DNA from 3 places in the Haliea atlantica genome. Region 2 is predicted to be linked to each of the others. Evidence: predicted binding sites of a transcription regulator. Region 2 holds the regulator's gene; each other region holds the start of a gene.
The links. The regulator sigma-54, encoded in region 2, starts transcription at its own class of promoters, with help from an activator protein. The targets are predictions, from matches to a motif close to TGGCACANNNNTTGCNNT.

Region 1 (5,046 bases), on a different contig from region 2:
CGCAGCAGCCCCACATTGGAGTCCACCATGACATCGCGACCAACCATGCTCACAGCCTGCAGGTTCTGGCTGGATGCCAGCGACCCCGCCAAGCCATTGAAGCTCTCGTTGAGTTCCTGGATACCGGATACCGTGCCGAACTGCGCCAGCTCACTCATGAACTGCATGTTGTCCATGGGACTGGTCGGATCCTGGTTCTGCAATTGCGCCACCATCAACTCCAGGAAATCCTGCGAGCCCATATCTTCCACCGAACGCGCCGCGCCACCCGCCGAGCGCGCGGCGGCACCGTACTGATCCAGAGGGTTGATCGTCGTCATGTCCGGCTTCCCTGTCAGCGACCCAATGTGAGTGTGCGCAGCGCGAGCTGCTTGGTGGTCTCGATTACCTGCACTCCGTTCTCGAAAGCCCTGGCGGCGGCGGTCATGCCAGCCATCTCCTGCACCTGGTCAATGGCGGGGCGGTAGATGAATCCGCCGGGGTCCGCCAGCGGATGGCCGGGGGCATACTCGCGCACGGCGGGCAGCGTCGACTCCGCAATTCCCGCGACACGCACACCCCGGCTGGCACCATCCACCTCTGAAAGTACCGCGGAAAATACCGGATGACGGGCACGATAGACCTGCTCGGCACTTCCAGACACCACATTGGCATTGGCCAGATTGCTGGCGATGGTATTCAGCCGAATACTTTGGGCGTCGAGGGCAGAGCTGGCGACACCCATGGTTGCAAACAGCGACATGGCTTACTCCCCTCTCAGCGCGGAGCGCACGCTCTTGATGCGCGAATCCAGAAAACCCAGGCTGGCCTGGTAGCGGATAGCGTTATCCATGAACGCGAGCTGCTCCCGGTGCACTTCCACGGTGTTGCCATTGACGGAGGCCTGCAACGGCTGGCGGTACATCACTTTTGCCCCGGTCGCGGAGGCACTATCCAGGTGGCGGGCATCGGTACGCCGAACCGCCCCGGATAGCGCGACTTCGGCACCGCGCATGGCGGCGGAAAAATCAATGTCCCTCGCCTTGTAGCCGGGGGTATCGGCATTCGCCAGATTCGCGGCCAGCAGGGATGAGCGCTGGGCCCGCAACATCAGGGCCTGGCTGGATGTGTCAAAAATCCGGTCAGTAAAACTCATCGCCGTTTTCCTCCGTCTCTCGCCGGCCCAAGCCGCTGGCCGGGCAAAAATTCTCGCTAGCCAAAGTGAATACAAAATTCATGCCACATAGATAACTCTTTAAATTTCAACAGGATATGCAATAAGCGAAGGCAATGGCGGCAAGCTCCGGGCGCAGCCGGCGCCGCTCGGGCGGCAAATGTTGCCACCGCTGTTCACCCCCTCCGGCACCTGTGGCACAAACCCTGCATCGATCCTGTGGAGCGACGGATTACTGTCGCCTGGCGAGGGAGGCGAGAAAGGTATGCGTATCAGCCCGCGACAATGGCTGACCTGGGGGGCCCTGATCTGGCTTTGCGGCAGCGCGGTGACCGCCAGTGCCGGGGCCACGCAGGACATACAGGACCTGGGCCAGGTCGCCGAAGCGGCACGGGAAACCGCCCTCGCGGCAGCCAGGGCCGCCGGTTACCGCCGGGTCGCGGCCCGCGCGCGGCCCATGGACCCCAGGCTGCGCCTCGCCGCCTGTGACCAGCCCCTGAAGACTGAGATCAACGCCAATGCACCCGTGCTGGGCAACACCAACATCGGTGTGCGCTGCACCGGCAGTGTCCCCTGGGCCATTTATGTGCGCCTGGAGGTCGTGGCACAGGTGGACGTGACGGTGCTCCGCACCAATCTGCCCCGGGGAACCGTGCTCTCTGCCGGGGACCTCCGCCAGGAGAGCCGGCCGCTGTCCAGTGACCACGGCAGCGTGATCCGCGATCCGGCACTGGCGGTGGGCAAGGCCCTCGACCGCGACAAGCCAGCCGGGGCAGCGCTGAACCATCACGATGTCAGCGCACCCCGGATCATTGAGCGGGGCCAGACCGTGACGCTGGTCAGCGGGAGAGCGGGGCTGGAGGTCCACATGCAGGGCAAGGCCAGCAGTCACGCCGCCGTCGGCGACCGCCTGGTGGTCATCAACACCCGCACCGGTCGACGGGTCGAGGGCGTGGTGACCGATAGCGGTGCCGTGCGGGTCGACTGATGGCCTTTTACCCCTGTGCTAAACTTTTCGTGACAGCGGTCGCTAACTCTCCTGTACGCAGGATCGCGCAGAGAAACGAGCAGGTAAGCCCCCATGAACCCCATTGACCAAAGCGCGGGAATAAAAGCCCAACTGGATACGGTACGCCCCGGTAGCGGAACCGCGCCCGTCGCTGCGGAAGCCCGGGGCAGCAATACCCAGCGCGCAAACAGCCGGGGCGACGAAGCCGTGACGGTCACTCGCACCGCGAGCGAGCTGATGCGCCTGGAAGAACAGCTCGAAACCCTGCCGGAGGTGGATAGCGAACGCGTTGAGGCTTTGCGCCAGGCCATTGCCGAGGGGCGTTACGAGGTCAACCCAGGGCGTATTGCCGACGCTCTGATTCAGGTGGAGCGGGAGCTCTACTGACATGCAGGAGGAGCTGGCGGCACGGGACTGCCTGGGGCAGCAACTGACAGTACTGGAACAGCTGAAGCAAGCTCTGACGCATGAAAACCAGGCTCTGCGCGACAACGATACTGCCGCTCTGGAAAGGTGGACCCTTGAGAAGCAGGCCCTGCTCGAGCACTACAACGCCCTCGAAAGCGAGCTGAACCTACTCCTCCCGGCGGGGCAGAGTCCGGCCCAGTGGCTGGAAACGCTGCCGGCACACAGTCGACAGCTGCGTGAGCGTGCCATCGAACTGGCGCACGACTGCCAGGAATACAACCGCCAGAATGGCCAGATCATCCAGGGCCTGCAGGCACGCACCCGGGAGGCGATCAGCATCCTTCGCCACAACACCCGGGAAAAAAGCCTCTATACCAGCGACGGGCAGGCCAGCTATCGGCCGGATACGCGTTTCCTGGGCAAGGCTTGAACCCCCGCCCCGGCAGTCGATGAACGCTCCGCCGCAAGCAGCGCCATCAGCTCATCCAACATCGACAGTGACAGCCCCCAAATCCGCCGCTCGCCCCAGAAATAGCAGGGCATCTTGAGCGTCAGTCGCCGGTGCTGCCAGCGCATACTCTGACGATTGGCGTCGTCGAGCAGGAATTCCAGCGGCACCCACACCACCTCGGCCACCTCGTGATTCAGGTGCAAAGGCGGATGTTCGTCCGGGGCCAGGACAAACACGAAGGGGCTGACCGCCATGCCCAGGCGACGCCGCCTGCCCGAGCGTGCATTGACATCGGACAGGCGGCCGATACAGCGACCGTGGCGCCTGAGGTCGAGGCCGATTTCCTCCCGGGTCTCGCGCAGGGCGGTGTCATACCCGTGGGCGTCGCCGGGCTCACGGCGTCCGCCGGGGAAGGCCATGTGACCCGACCAGGGATCGCCTTCCCTTTCCGCCCGCTTGATCATTAGAATATGCAGCTCCCCCGTCCTGACCTGCAAAATGATGGCGACCGCGGAACGCTGCATCAGCCGGCGCAGCCAGGGCCGCCCGGGGCGATGCGCGGCGAGGCGCGTCTCGATCTGTTCCAGCAGGGGTAATGACACGGGGATACATCCAGGGACTTGCAGTCCCGATTAAGCCATCCGCGACTCGTCATCGCAAGCCGACAGGACAGACAACATGGACCAATCTCCCCTGCTGGAGTGCCGGGGCACCGGCCTGGTGTATCGCGCACGCCCGGCGCTGCAGCCACTGGACTGGGCGATCCGGCCCGGCGAACAGTGGGCCTGCATCGGCCCCAACGGGGCCGGCAAGACCAGCCTGGCCCGCATTCTCAGCGGCCAGGCCAGCCACCACAGCGGTGAGCTGGTGTTGGCCCCGGCGCTGGCCAGCGCCGGGGTGGCCTATGTTTGCTTTGAACAGGCCCAGGCGCTCTGCGCCCGGGACCGCAAGATGGACGACTCCGAATTTCGCGCCGATGCCTCGGACCCGGGCACCCAGGTGCGCGACGCCATCCTCGCCGGGCGCGCGGCGGATGCCCGCTTCGAGCACTGGGTCGAGCGCCTGCGCCTGGGGCACGTCCTGGAGCGTGGTCTGCGCTTTATTTCCACCGGGGAAATGCGCAAGACCCTGCTGATCCGGGCCCTTCTCAGCGAACCCGGGCTGCTGATCCTCGACAGCCCGCTGGATGGCCTCGACGCCGCCGCCCAACAGGCCATGCTCGACGTCATCGGCCAGCTGCTGGCGGCGGGACAGCCCACACTGCTGCTGTGCCGGCAACTGGAAGACATCCCCTCGGGCATCACCCATGTGCTGGTCCTGGAGGAGGGTCACCCGCTGGCCACTGGCCCACGGGCGGAGGTCTGTGCCGACCCGGCGGTAGCGACCCTGATGGACCCGCCGCAGCCGCCCCTCTCGGCACTGCCGTCACCGGCGGAACGCCCCTATTCCGTTCCGGAAGGCCCGCTGCTCGAACTGCACGATGTGCAGGTCAGCTACGGCGAGCTACAGGTGCTGCGCGACGTCCACTGGACCCTCGAGCGGGGGCAGCACTGCTGTGTGGCCGGCCCCAACGGCTGCGGCAAGACCACGCTGTTGAGCCTGATCACCGGCGACAACCACAAGGCCTACGGACAGGACATCACCCTGTTCGGGCGCCGCCGCGGCAGCGGCGAGAGCATCTGGGACATCAAGCAGAAGTACGGCCAGCTGGACACCCAGCTGCAGCTCAACTTCGCCCGCAACATGAAAGTGGTGGAAGTGGTTGTATCCGGCTTCTTCGACAGCATTGGCCTCTACGATGACTGGGGCGATGTGCAGAAGCGTCGCGCCGAAGCGTGGCTGGAGGCACTGGGGATGGCGGCCTACAGCCGCGCCCCCTTCGACACGCTGTCCTTCGGACTGCAGCGCATGGTGCTGCTGGCGCGGGCGATGGTGAAATCGCCACTGATCCTGCTGCTGGACGAGCCTACCCTGGGGCTGGACGGCTTCCACCGCAAGCTGCTGCTGCGGGCGGTGGATCACATC
Region 2 (5,046 bases):
CGAAATCCTGTCGCTGCGCCAGGACATTCTGCTGACCAACGACCAGAGTGGTGGCACCTTGGCGACCCGCGCGCTGACCCTCAACCTGCGAAGCAAGACGGCGACCTCCATGGTCCCGGTGACCTTCACCCAGGCAAACAACCAGGTCACTGCCGACGGCATGCGCGCCGACCTGACCACCCAGGTCATTCATCTGGAACCCAACGTGGAGAGCCTGTATGTCCCCCCTGGCCAATAGGACTCGCCACGGCAAGCCCGGCAACCCGCGCGTCCCACCGCTGGTTCTGGCTCTGTTAGTACTGCTTGTCGCGCCCCTAGCGGGGGCGCTGCCGAGCGACCGCGAGCAGGCCATCCGCATCAGCGCCGACAGCGCCCTACGCGACGAAAAAGAAGGCTTCACCGTCTACACCGGCAATGTGAAGTTGCAGCAGGGCAGCCTGCGCATCAACGCCGACAAAGTGACCGTGCACCATCGCGTGGACGCCGCCGAGCGCATTGTCGCCGAGGGCAATCCCGCCCATCTGCAGGAGCAGCCGGAGCCGGACAAGGGGCTGTTGCATGCCCGGGCCAGGGTCATCGAGTACTTCAACAGCGAGGAGCGCGTCCAGTTGCGCCGGCAGGCCAGCATCGAACAGGACGGCTCGCTGGTTACCGGCGACAGTATCGATTACTTCATCGCCGAGCAGCGGGTGCGGGCCAACAGCGACGCCTCGGCCGAAGACGGCCGACGGGTCGAAGTCGTCATCCCTGCCCGCGTGGTCAACCAGGGCAGCGGGGATGGTGCCCCGGCACCGGCCGCCGCAAGCGAAACGGACAGTGAGCAGGAGTCGCGCGATGGCGCTGCTGACCGCAAGTAACCTGGCCAAGGCCTACCGGGGCCGGCGGGTTGTCGAGGATGTCTCGCTGGAAGTGCACAGCGGCCAGGTGGTCGGACTGCTGGGCCCCAACGGGGCCGGCAAGACCACCTGCTTCTACATGATTGTCGGCATCGTAGCCGCAGATGGCGGCCACATTCACATCCACGGCGAGGATATCACCGGGCTGCCGATGCACGAACGGGCCCGCCGCGGCATTGGCTACCTGCCCCAGGAAGCCTCGATATTCCGCAAAATGACGGTAGAGGACAACCTCCTGGCGATTCTCGAGACGCGGCCGGACCTGCGCCGGCACGAACGTCAGACCCACGCCGACCGCCTGCTGGAAGAATTCCATCTCAGCCACCTCCGCGGCAACCTGGGACAATCGCTGTCCGGCGGTGAGCGGCGCCGGGTGGAAATCGCCCGCGCCCTGGCCACCGAGCCGGACTTCATCCTCCTCGACGAGCCTTTCGCTGGCGTGGACCCAATCTCCGTGAGCGACATCAAGGACATTATCAACCACCTCAAACGCCGCGGCATCGGCGTGTTGATTACCGACCACAACGTGCGGGAAACCCTCGATATCTGCGAAAAGGCCTATATCGTCGGCGAGGGGCACATCATCGCCGAGGGCAGTTCCGCCGAAGTCCTGGCCAACGCGCGCGTCCGCCAGGTCTACCTCGGCGACCACTTCCGCCTGTAGCCGCGCGGGCACCTGCGCCAAGCGCCTTCCCGTCAAGCCCTGTTTTCGGCAGGCGCTAGCAAAAATCGCGCCAGGGTGTTGCAGCCCTTCGACACGGGGCGCTACACTGGCAGCTCCAGACAGCTGTCCAAGACGGTATCAGGACCCCTTCCGCTCGCGATGAAACAGTCCCTGCAACTCAAGCTAGGCCAACAGCTGACCATGACACCTCAGCTGCAGCAGGCCATTCGCCTGCTGCAGCTGAGCACCCTGGACCTGCAGCAGGAAATCCAGCAGGCCCTGGACAGCAACCCCTTGCTGGAGGTGGCCGAAGACGACTCCGGCGGGGATACCGAAGTCGACAACACGCAGCGACTGGAACGCGAAGCCCCCCAGCATACCGACGGCCCTCTGGAGAGCCTGGAAGGCACGGCGAGTGGTGGCAGCGGTGAAAATCGCGACGACTGGCAGACCAGCGGCGCCATGCCCGAGGAGCTGCCGGTGGATACCCAGTGGGAAGACCTGATTCCCACCGGCGCCCCTGCCGGCGCCGGCGGCGACGACAGCGACTTTGACCTCGATACCCGCAACAGCCAGTCGGAATCCCTGCAGGACCACCTGCGCTGGCAGCTTAACCTGACTCGCTTGTCCGACACTGACCGGGTCATCGCCCTGGCCCTGATCGACGCCACCGACAGCAACGGCCGCCTGCAGACCAGCGTGGAGGACATCCACGAGGCCTTTCGCGACGATCTCGAGATCGACCTCGAGGAGGTTGTGGCGGTTCTGCACTGCCTGCAGCAATTCGAGCCGGCTGGCGTGTGCACCCGCGACCTGCGGGAATGCCTGCTGGTCCAGCTGCAGCAGCTGCCCGCCAGTACCCCCTACCTCGAACAGGCCAGGCAGGTGATCAGCCGCTACCTCAACCAGCTCGGTAGCGGCGACTACAACCAGATCCTCCGCCGCATGCGGCTCAAGGAAGACCAGCTGCGGGCGGTCCTCGACCTGATCCGCACGCTGGACCCCAGCCCGGGCCAGCAGATCGGCGAGGACAGCACCGAATACATCATCCCCGATGTCTTTGTCAGCAAACGCAGTGGCCGCTGGGTCGTGGAGCTCAACCCCGACGTCGCCCCGCGCCTGCGCATCAATGACAGCTATGCCAGCCTGATCCGGCGCGCGGACAACAGTGCCGACAACAACTACCTGCGCGACAATCTGCAGGAGGCCCGCTGGTTCCTCAAGAGCCTGCAGAGCCGGAACGAAACCCTGATGAAGGTGGCCACACAGATTGTCGAGCGCCAGCGCGGCTTCCTCGAACACGGTGAAGAGGCAATGCAACCCCTGGTGCTGGCGGATATCGCCGAGGCCGTGGAGATGCACGAGTCGACCATCTCCCGGGTCACCAACCGCAAGTACATGCACACGCCGCGGGGCGTTTTTGAACTCAAGTATTTTTTCTCCAGTCACGTCGGCACGGCCAGCGGCGGCGAGGCCTCGTCAACCGCCATCCGTGCCTTTATCCGCAAGCTGGTTGCCGCGGAAAACCCGCGCAAGCCGCTGTCGGACAGCAAGTTGGCAAAGATGCTGGAGGAGCAGGGTATCCAGGTCGCCCGGCGCACCGTCGCCAAGTACCGGGAGATGCTGCAGATCCCCCCCTCCAATGAGCGCAAGCGATTGGTCTAGAATGCAAACTGTGCGGGTCTGTAAACCCGCCGATATTGGGCACCGCGCCCATTCAACGAGAAGGAGTCAGGTATGCAACTGAATATCAGCGGTCATCACGTCGAAGTGACCGATGCCCTGCGGGACTACGTGCAAAGTAAGTTCGAGCGCCTGCAACGGCATTTTGACCAGATCACCAATACCGAGGTCACACTGATCGTGGAAAAACTGGTTCAGAAAGCCGAAGCGACCATCCACGTCGCCGGTGCCGACATCTTTGCCGCCGCTGAATCCGAAGACATGTACGCCGCCATCGACGCCCTGGTCGACAAACTGGACCGCCAGCTGATTAAGCACAAGGAAAAGGCCCGCGGCCACTAGAAGACTCTCTCATGCAAATACTCGCCCAACTACTGACCCCGGAGCGCACCCTGTGTCGCGCCTCCGGGAGCAGCAAGAAGAAACTCTTCGAGACGCTGGCGGAGCTGATCGCCCGCGACCGCAGTGAGCTGTCCCAGTCGGAAGTCTTCACCCAGCTGGTCGCCCGCGAGCGCCTCGGCAGCACGGGCCTCGGTGGTGGTATCGCCATTCCCCACTGTCGCATCCCCGGCTGCCAGGAACCTCTCGCGGCTTTGGTCAGCCTGGAGGAGCCGATCGACTTCGACGCTCCGGACGACATGGCGGTGGACCTGCTCTGCGTGTTGCTGGTCCCGGATCAGGCGCACCAGGAGCACCTGGACATTCTCGCCCGGATCGCAAGGCTGTTCAGCCAGGGCGCCTTCTGCGAGGCCCTGCGCGATGCCGACAGCAACGACAAGCTGTTCCGCGCCGCGACGGAATGGGCTGACGAGGGCTGACGCCGCGTGCAACTGGTCATCATCTCCGGACGCTCCGGGTCGGGCAAGAGTACCGCGCTGCACCAGCTCGAGGACGAGGGCTACTACTGCATCGACAACCTGCCGGCGGCCCTGTTGCCAGCTCTGGTCGCGGAAACCCAGCGGGGCGAATTCGAGCACTTCCGCGGCGTTGCCGTCTGCATTGATGCCCGCAACGCCTGGCGCAACCTGCAGGATTTCAGCGGCATTCTGGATGCCCTGCCCGCCGATGTGCGCAGCGAGATCCTCTACCTGGACGCCCAGGACCCGGTTCTCATCAAGCGCTTCTCGGAGACCCGGCGCAAGCACCCCCTGAGCGGTGACCAGCTGCCCCTGGCCGAGGCAATCGATAGCGAGCGGCAGCTTCTGGAACCCATCGCCAGTGCGGCTGCCCTGGTGCTGGACACCAGCCAGATGACCATTTACGAACTGCGCGATGCCATCCGCCAGCGGGTCGTCGGCGACGGCACCGGCAGCATGTCGATCCTCTTCCAGTCCTTCGGTTTCAAGCGCGGGCTGCCCAACGATGCGGACCTGGTTTTCGACGTGCGCATGCTGCCCAACCCGCACTGGGTGAAGGAGCTGCGCCTACTGACCGGCCTGGACGCCGACGTGGCCAGCTTTCTGGAGGCACAGTCGATGACCGGCGAGCTGTTCGACAGTATCCGCCGGTTTCTCGACCAGTGGCTGCCTCACTACCGCGAGAGCAACCGTAGCTACATGACTGTCGCCGTGGGTTGTACCGGTGGCCAACATCGGTCAGTATACTTGGCCGATCGTCTCTACCAGTACTATCGCCAGCAATACTCCCACGTCCACCTCCGCCACAGGGAACTGCAATAGCAGCGCACGCCGTGATTGAGACCCGGATCACCATCATCAACAAGCTGGGCCTGCACGCGCGGGCGGCGGCCAAATTCGTCGGCTGCGCCTCCGGCTTCCGTTCGTCGGTAAAAGCGGGTCGCGA
Region 3 (5,046 bases), on a different contig from region 2:
GGCAGATGGCCGAGGCCAGGGGAATCGGCGCCAGCAGCAAAATGTTGGGGAAGGTGAACCACTTGCCGGCAATCACCGGGCTGACCACTGGCGTTGCGATACTGACCAGCAGCAGGCACAGCGCCATCGGCCACACCGCCATGCGTGCCCAGTGAATCGCCCGCTCCAGCAGCGCCCCCTCGGTTTTCATCATCAACCAGCCGGCACCCAGCAAGAGGTAGAGCGCCGGCAGGGTAATCGCGATCAGCGCACTGAAGGCCAGACCCAGGGGCCCGCCCTGCAAGCCGGTCACCCAGGCGCCCAGCATCCAGCCCTGTGCCGCGGCTGCCACCAGGGAGCCGACGAAGAAGGCGCGATTCCACAACTGGCGACGGTGGTCGCCGGCCTTGACCCGCAGGTCAAAGGCCACCCCGCGCAGGATCAGCCCCATCAACATCAGTGTCACCGGGAGATAAAGCTGGGTGAGAATGATCCCGTGGGCCTCGGGAAAGGCAATCAGCAGGACCCCGACACCGAGCACGATCCAGGTCTCGTTGGCATCCCAGAAGGGGCCGATGGAGGCCACCATGACATCCTTCTCGGCCTCCTCTGCCAGCGGCAGGAGCATGCCCACGCCGAGATCGTAACCATCCAGCACCACGTAGATGAGCAGGGCCAGGCCCATGATCAGCATATAGATAACCGGCAACCAGTACGCCATGATCAGGCCTCCTGTACAGTCGCGGGCTGCGGGGACAGGCCCAGCGATGCCGCGGGTTTCAGGGACATCTGCCGCAGTGCGCCGACATAGGCGGCCAGCAACAGCGCGTAGAGCAGGACATAGCCGAACAGGGTCCCCGCGAGGGTGGTCGAGGGGTGATCCGCCGCCACATCGGCGACGCTGAGTACGCCCTGGACGATCCAGGGCTGGCGACCAATCTCGGTGACGTACCAGCCGGCCAGTACCGCGACCCAGCCGGAGAAGGTCATCCAGGACAGCGCGCGCAACAGCGCCGGAGACGGCGCCCGACCACGCCGGGTCTGCCAGCTGCCCCACCAGGCCACCAGCAGCATCAGTACGCCAAGCCCCAGCATCACCCGGAAGGACCAGAACACCATGGGCACCGGCGGATGCAGGCCATCGAAGTCATTCAGACCACGCACCTCGCCCTCCAGCTCGTGTGTGAGAATGAAGCTGGCTGCGTAGGGAATCTCCAGGGCAAAATGGTTGCGGCGCTCACTGGCATCGGGCCAGCCCACCACGGTGAAAGGCGCCCCCGCCTGCGTCTCCCAGATCGCTTCCATCGCCGCCACCTTGGCCGGCTGGTGTTCCAGGGTATTCAGACCGTGAAAGTCGCCCACCAGGACCTGCAGCGGGGCACCCACGGCGGCCAGCAGCAGGCCGGTGCGCAGCACGCGGCGCGTACCCGGGCCGCCGACGCCACGGCGCAGGCGCCAGGCGCTGACGCCGGCAATCAGGAAGGCACAGGTGAGCAGCGAGGCCAGCAGCATGTGCACCAGTCGATAGGGGAAGGAGGGATTGAAGATGACCGCCCACCAGCTCTCCACCATCACCACGCCGTCCTCCAGGTAATAACCGGTCGGGGTCTGCATCCAGGAATTCAGGCTGAGAATCCAGAACGCAGACAGCGTGGTGCCCACCGCCACCAGCAAGGTCGCGATCAGGTGCATCCGCGGGGAGACCCGGTTGCGGCCAAACAGCATGATGCCGAGGAAGGAGGCCTCCAGGAAAAAAGCGGTGAGCACCTCGTAGCCCAGCAGCGGGCCGGCGACATTGCCGGCCCGCTCCATGAAGCCGGGCCAGTTGGTGCCGAACTGAAAGCTCATGGTGATGCCCGAGACCACACCCATGGCGAAGGTCAGCGCGAACACCTTGACCCAGAAGGTGTAGGCCTGGTCCCACAAGGCCTCGCCCCCGCGCCAGGCACGCCAGCGAAAATAGAACAGCACCCAGGCCAGGCCGATGGTGATCGCCGGAAACAGGATGTGAAAGCTGATGTTGGTGGCGAACTGTATGCGTGCAAGCAAAACCGGATCCACGGTAAACACACCTCTCTGAGCGATCTGGGCCGTCGCCGGAGCAACGGCAGCGTCACATCGGTATTAGCACAGGGCGTGCCACCTTGCAGCGCAGCCCGGCGATACGGGACTGACATGGACACAGAGCCGGCCGACCTCTTCCTCCACGCGAACTTTTTTGTCATTATTGGCAATAATTTTGCCAGGAATGACAATGCCGCCCCTGATCGCCAGTGACACCGACCGCTCTGTCGCCCGCATGCTCGAGGGCCACGACTGCCCCGCCATCCTGGTGGACCCCGAGTACCGTATCCTCGCCACCAATGAGTCCTACCGGGAGGCTTTCGGCGACATCCCCCCGGACAAGGACGAAGCACTCTGCTACCGGGTCTCCCACGGCTACCGTGTCCCCTGCGACCAGGCCGGGGAAAGCTGCCCCCTGGCGGCAGCCCGGGAGAGCGGTCGCAAGGAGCGCGTACTGCATGTGCACCTGACCCCCGAGGGTCGCCAGCATGTCGACGTGGAAATGCTGCCGATCCTCGACGCCGAGGGTCGGCTGCGCTACTTCGTCGAGCTGTTGAAGCCGGTCAGCATCGCCAGCGCCGAAACCTCCGCCGACCAGATGGTGGGGCGCAGCCCGGCGTTTAACGAGATGCTCGACCTGATCAACCTAGTGGCCGGTCACGACACCTCGGTACTGCTGCTCGGGGAGTCGGGTACCGGCAAGGAGCTGGCTGCGCGCGCTATCCACGCAGCCAGCCCCCGCAGCACCCGCAACCTGGTCACGGTGGAGTGCGCCGGACTGACCGAGACCCTGTTCGAGAGCGAGCTCTTCGGCCATGTCCGCGGGGCCTTCACCGGCGCCACCCAGAACAAGCCGGGGCTGCTGGAAGCGGCCCAGGGCGGCACGCTGTTCCTGGACGAGATCGGCGACGTGCCCCTGGGCATGCAGGTGAAACTGCTGCGACTTCTGGAAACCGGCACCTGGCGGGCGGTGGGCAGCACCGCCCTGCGCAGCGCCGACTTCCGCCTGGTCTGCGCCACCCACAAGGACCTGCCGGCGATGGTCGAGCAGGGCGCGTTCCGTCGCGACCTGTTCTATCGCATCAATGCCTTCCCCATTCGCCTGCCCGCCCTGCGGGAGCGTCGCGCGGATCTGCCGCTGCTGGCCCACTCCATTCTTGGCAAGCTGGCCCGCGGACGCCGGGTGCACCTGACCGAATCCGCAGTGCGGCGATTACAGGATGAGCCCTTCCCCGGAAACATCCGCGAGCTGCGCAACCTGCTGGAGCGCGCGCTGATCTTCGCCCACGGCAACGTCATCGACCACCACGTCATCGCCCGCAGCCTGGCGGGCCTCGCGACCTGCTCCCTTCCACAAACGGCCTCGCCGCCCGGGCAAACGGGCAGCGACACAGACGGCGCAGCCAACGCTGACCGCTGGACCGACCTGCGAACCCAGGAACGGGAATACCTGCGCGCACTGCTGTCTCACTGCGCGGGGGACAAGGCGCGGGCGGCGGAAATCGCCGGCATCAGTTTGCGCAGCCTCTACCGCAAGCTGGAGTGAACTCGCCCAAAGGCCCTGTCGACCTGCTCCCCCGACGTTTCCCTGCTATGGTGTGTTCAGACGCACCTGACATTTTCCCGGGAGGCAAGCAATGAAAGCATCGGACCTGATGGTGAGGGCCCTGGAAGCCGAGGGTGTCGAATACATCTTCGGCATTCCCGGCGAGGAAAACCTCGATCTGCTGGAGTCATTGCGGCAGTCCAGCATCCAGCTGATCCTGACCCGTCACGAGCAGGGCGCGGGCTTCATGGCCGCCACCTACGGTCGCCTCACCGGCAAGGTCGGCGTATGTCTGTCCACCCTGGGCCCCGGCGCCACCAACCTGGTGACCCCCGCTGCCTACGCCCAGCTCGGCGCCATGCCGATCCTGATGATCACCGGGCAGAAACCGATCAAGACCAGCAAGCAGGGACGCTTCCAGGTGATCGACGCCGTGGACATGATGCGGCCGCTGACCAAGTTCACCTGCCAGATCGTCAGCGGCGACCGCATCCCCTCGGTGGTGCGCGAGGCCTTCCGCCTCGCCTCGGAGGAACGCCCCGGCGCCGTGCACATCGAACTGCCCGAGGACATCGCCGCCGAGGACACCTCGGCGCCCCTGATTCCCGCCAGCACCGTGCGCCGCCCGATCGCCGAGTACAAGGCAATCAATGCGGCGGTGTCGATGATCGAACAGGCGGACCGCCCGGTGCTGGTGATCGGCGCCGGCGCCAACCGCAAGCTGACCTGCAAGATGCTGCGGGAGTTCGTGGACAAGACCGGCATCCCCTTCATCACCACCCAGATGGGCAAGGGGGTACTCGACGAGCACGGCGAGGCCTTCCTCGGCAACACCGCCCTGTCGGATAACGACTTCATTCACCGCGCCCTGAGCCACGCCGACCTGATCCTCAACGTCGGCCACGACGTGGTGGAGAAGCCACCCTTCTTCATGCGCCCCGACGGCGCCAGGGTGGTCCATATCAACTTCCAGTCGGCGCAGGTGGATCCGGTCTACTTCCCCCAGCTGGAAGTGGTCGGCGACATCGCCAACAGCATCTGGCAGATCAAAGAGCAGACCACCACCCAGTCCCACTGGGACTTCTCCTTTTTCCGCAAGGTTCACGCCGCCTACGTCGAGCACCGCCGGGAGCTGGAGGACGACCAGCGCTTCCCGATGCTGCCGGAGCGCCTGGTCAAGGACCTGCGGCGCGCCCTGCCCCGGGACGGCATCGTCACCCTGGACAACGGGGTCTACAAGATCTGGTTCGCCCGCAACTTCCCGGCGGCTTTCCCCAACTCACTGCTGCTGGACAACGCCCTGGCCACCATGGGCGCCGGGCTGCCCTCGGCCATGGCGGCGAAAATGGTCTATCCCGACCGGGCGGTGGTGTCGGTGTGCGGGGATGGCGGCTTCATGATGAACAGCCAGGAAATGGAGACGGCCGTGCGGCTGGGCCTGCACATCGTCGTGATCA

Region 1: flgB (flagellar basal body rod protein FlgB) is a predicted target of sigma-54. The motif match lies at 1,204-1,221, and genes of this name have one in related genera.
Region 3: ACYVGS_RS08190 (cytochrome ubiquinol oxidase subunit I) is a predicted target of sigma-54. The motif match lies at 2,207-2,224, and genes of this name have one in related genera.

What each region holds. Positions count from the first base shown of each region.
Region 1 covers NZ_BAAGXL010000019.1:375,854-380,899, reverse strand. The annotation lists gene ACYVGS_RS13550 (flagellar hook assembly protein FlgD) at 1-320, opposite strand, end outside; gene flgC (flagellar basal body rod protein FlgC) at 335-742, opposite strand; gene flgB (flagellar basal body rod protein FlgB) at 746-1,135, opposite strand; gene flgA (flagellar basal body P-ring formation chaperone FlgA) at 1,419-2,141, shown strand; gene flgM (flagellar biosynthesis anti-sigma factor FlgM) at 2,235-2,549, shown strand; gene ACYVGS_RS13525 (flagella synthesis protein FlgN) at 2,551-3,000, shown strand; gene ACYVGS_RS13520 (NUDIX hydrolase) at 2,964-3,623, opposite strand; gene ACYVGS_RS13515 (ATP-binding cassette domain-containing protein) at 3,700-5,046, shown strand, end outside.
Region 2 covers NZ_BAAGXL010000003.1:938,141-943,186, forward strand. The annotation lists gene lptC (LPS export ABC transporter periplasmic protein LptC) at 1-238, shown strand, start outside; gene lptA (lipopolysaccharide transport periplasmic protein LptA) at 219-857, shown strand; gene lptB (LPS export ABC transporter ATP-binding protein) at 835-1,560, shown strand; gene ACYVGS_RS04420 (RNA polymerase factor sigma-54) at 1,720-3,225, shown strand; gene hpf (HPF/RaiA family ribosome-associated protein) at 3,298-3,585, shown strand; gene ptsN (PTS sugar transporter subunit IIA) at 3,597-4,061, shown strand; gene rapZ (RapZ family nucleotide-binding protein) at 4,068-4,922, shown strand; gene ACYVGS_RS04440 (HPr family phosphocarrier protein) at 4,934-5,046, shown strand, end outside.
Region 3 covers NZ_BAAGXL010000007.1:38,644-43,689, forward strand. The annotation lists gene ACYVGS_RS08185 (cytochrome d ubiquinol oxidase subunit II) at 1-700, opposite strand, end outside; gene ACYVGS_RS08190 (cytochrome ubiquinol oxidase subunit I) at 703-2,040, opposite strand; gene ACYVGS_RS08195 (sigma-54 interaction domain-containing protein) at 2,234-3,589, shown strand; gene ACYVGS_RS08200 (acetolactate synthase large subunit) at 3,681-5,046, shown strand, end outside.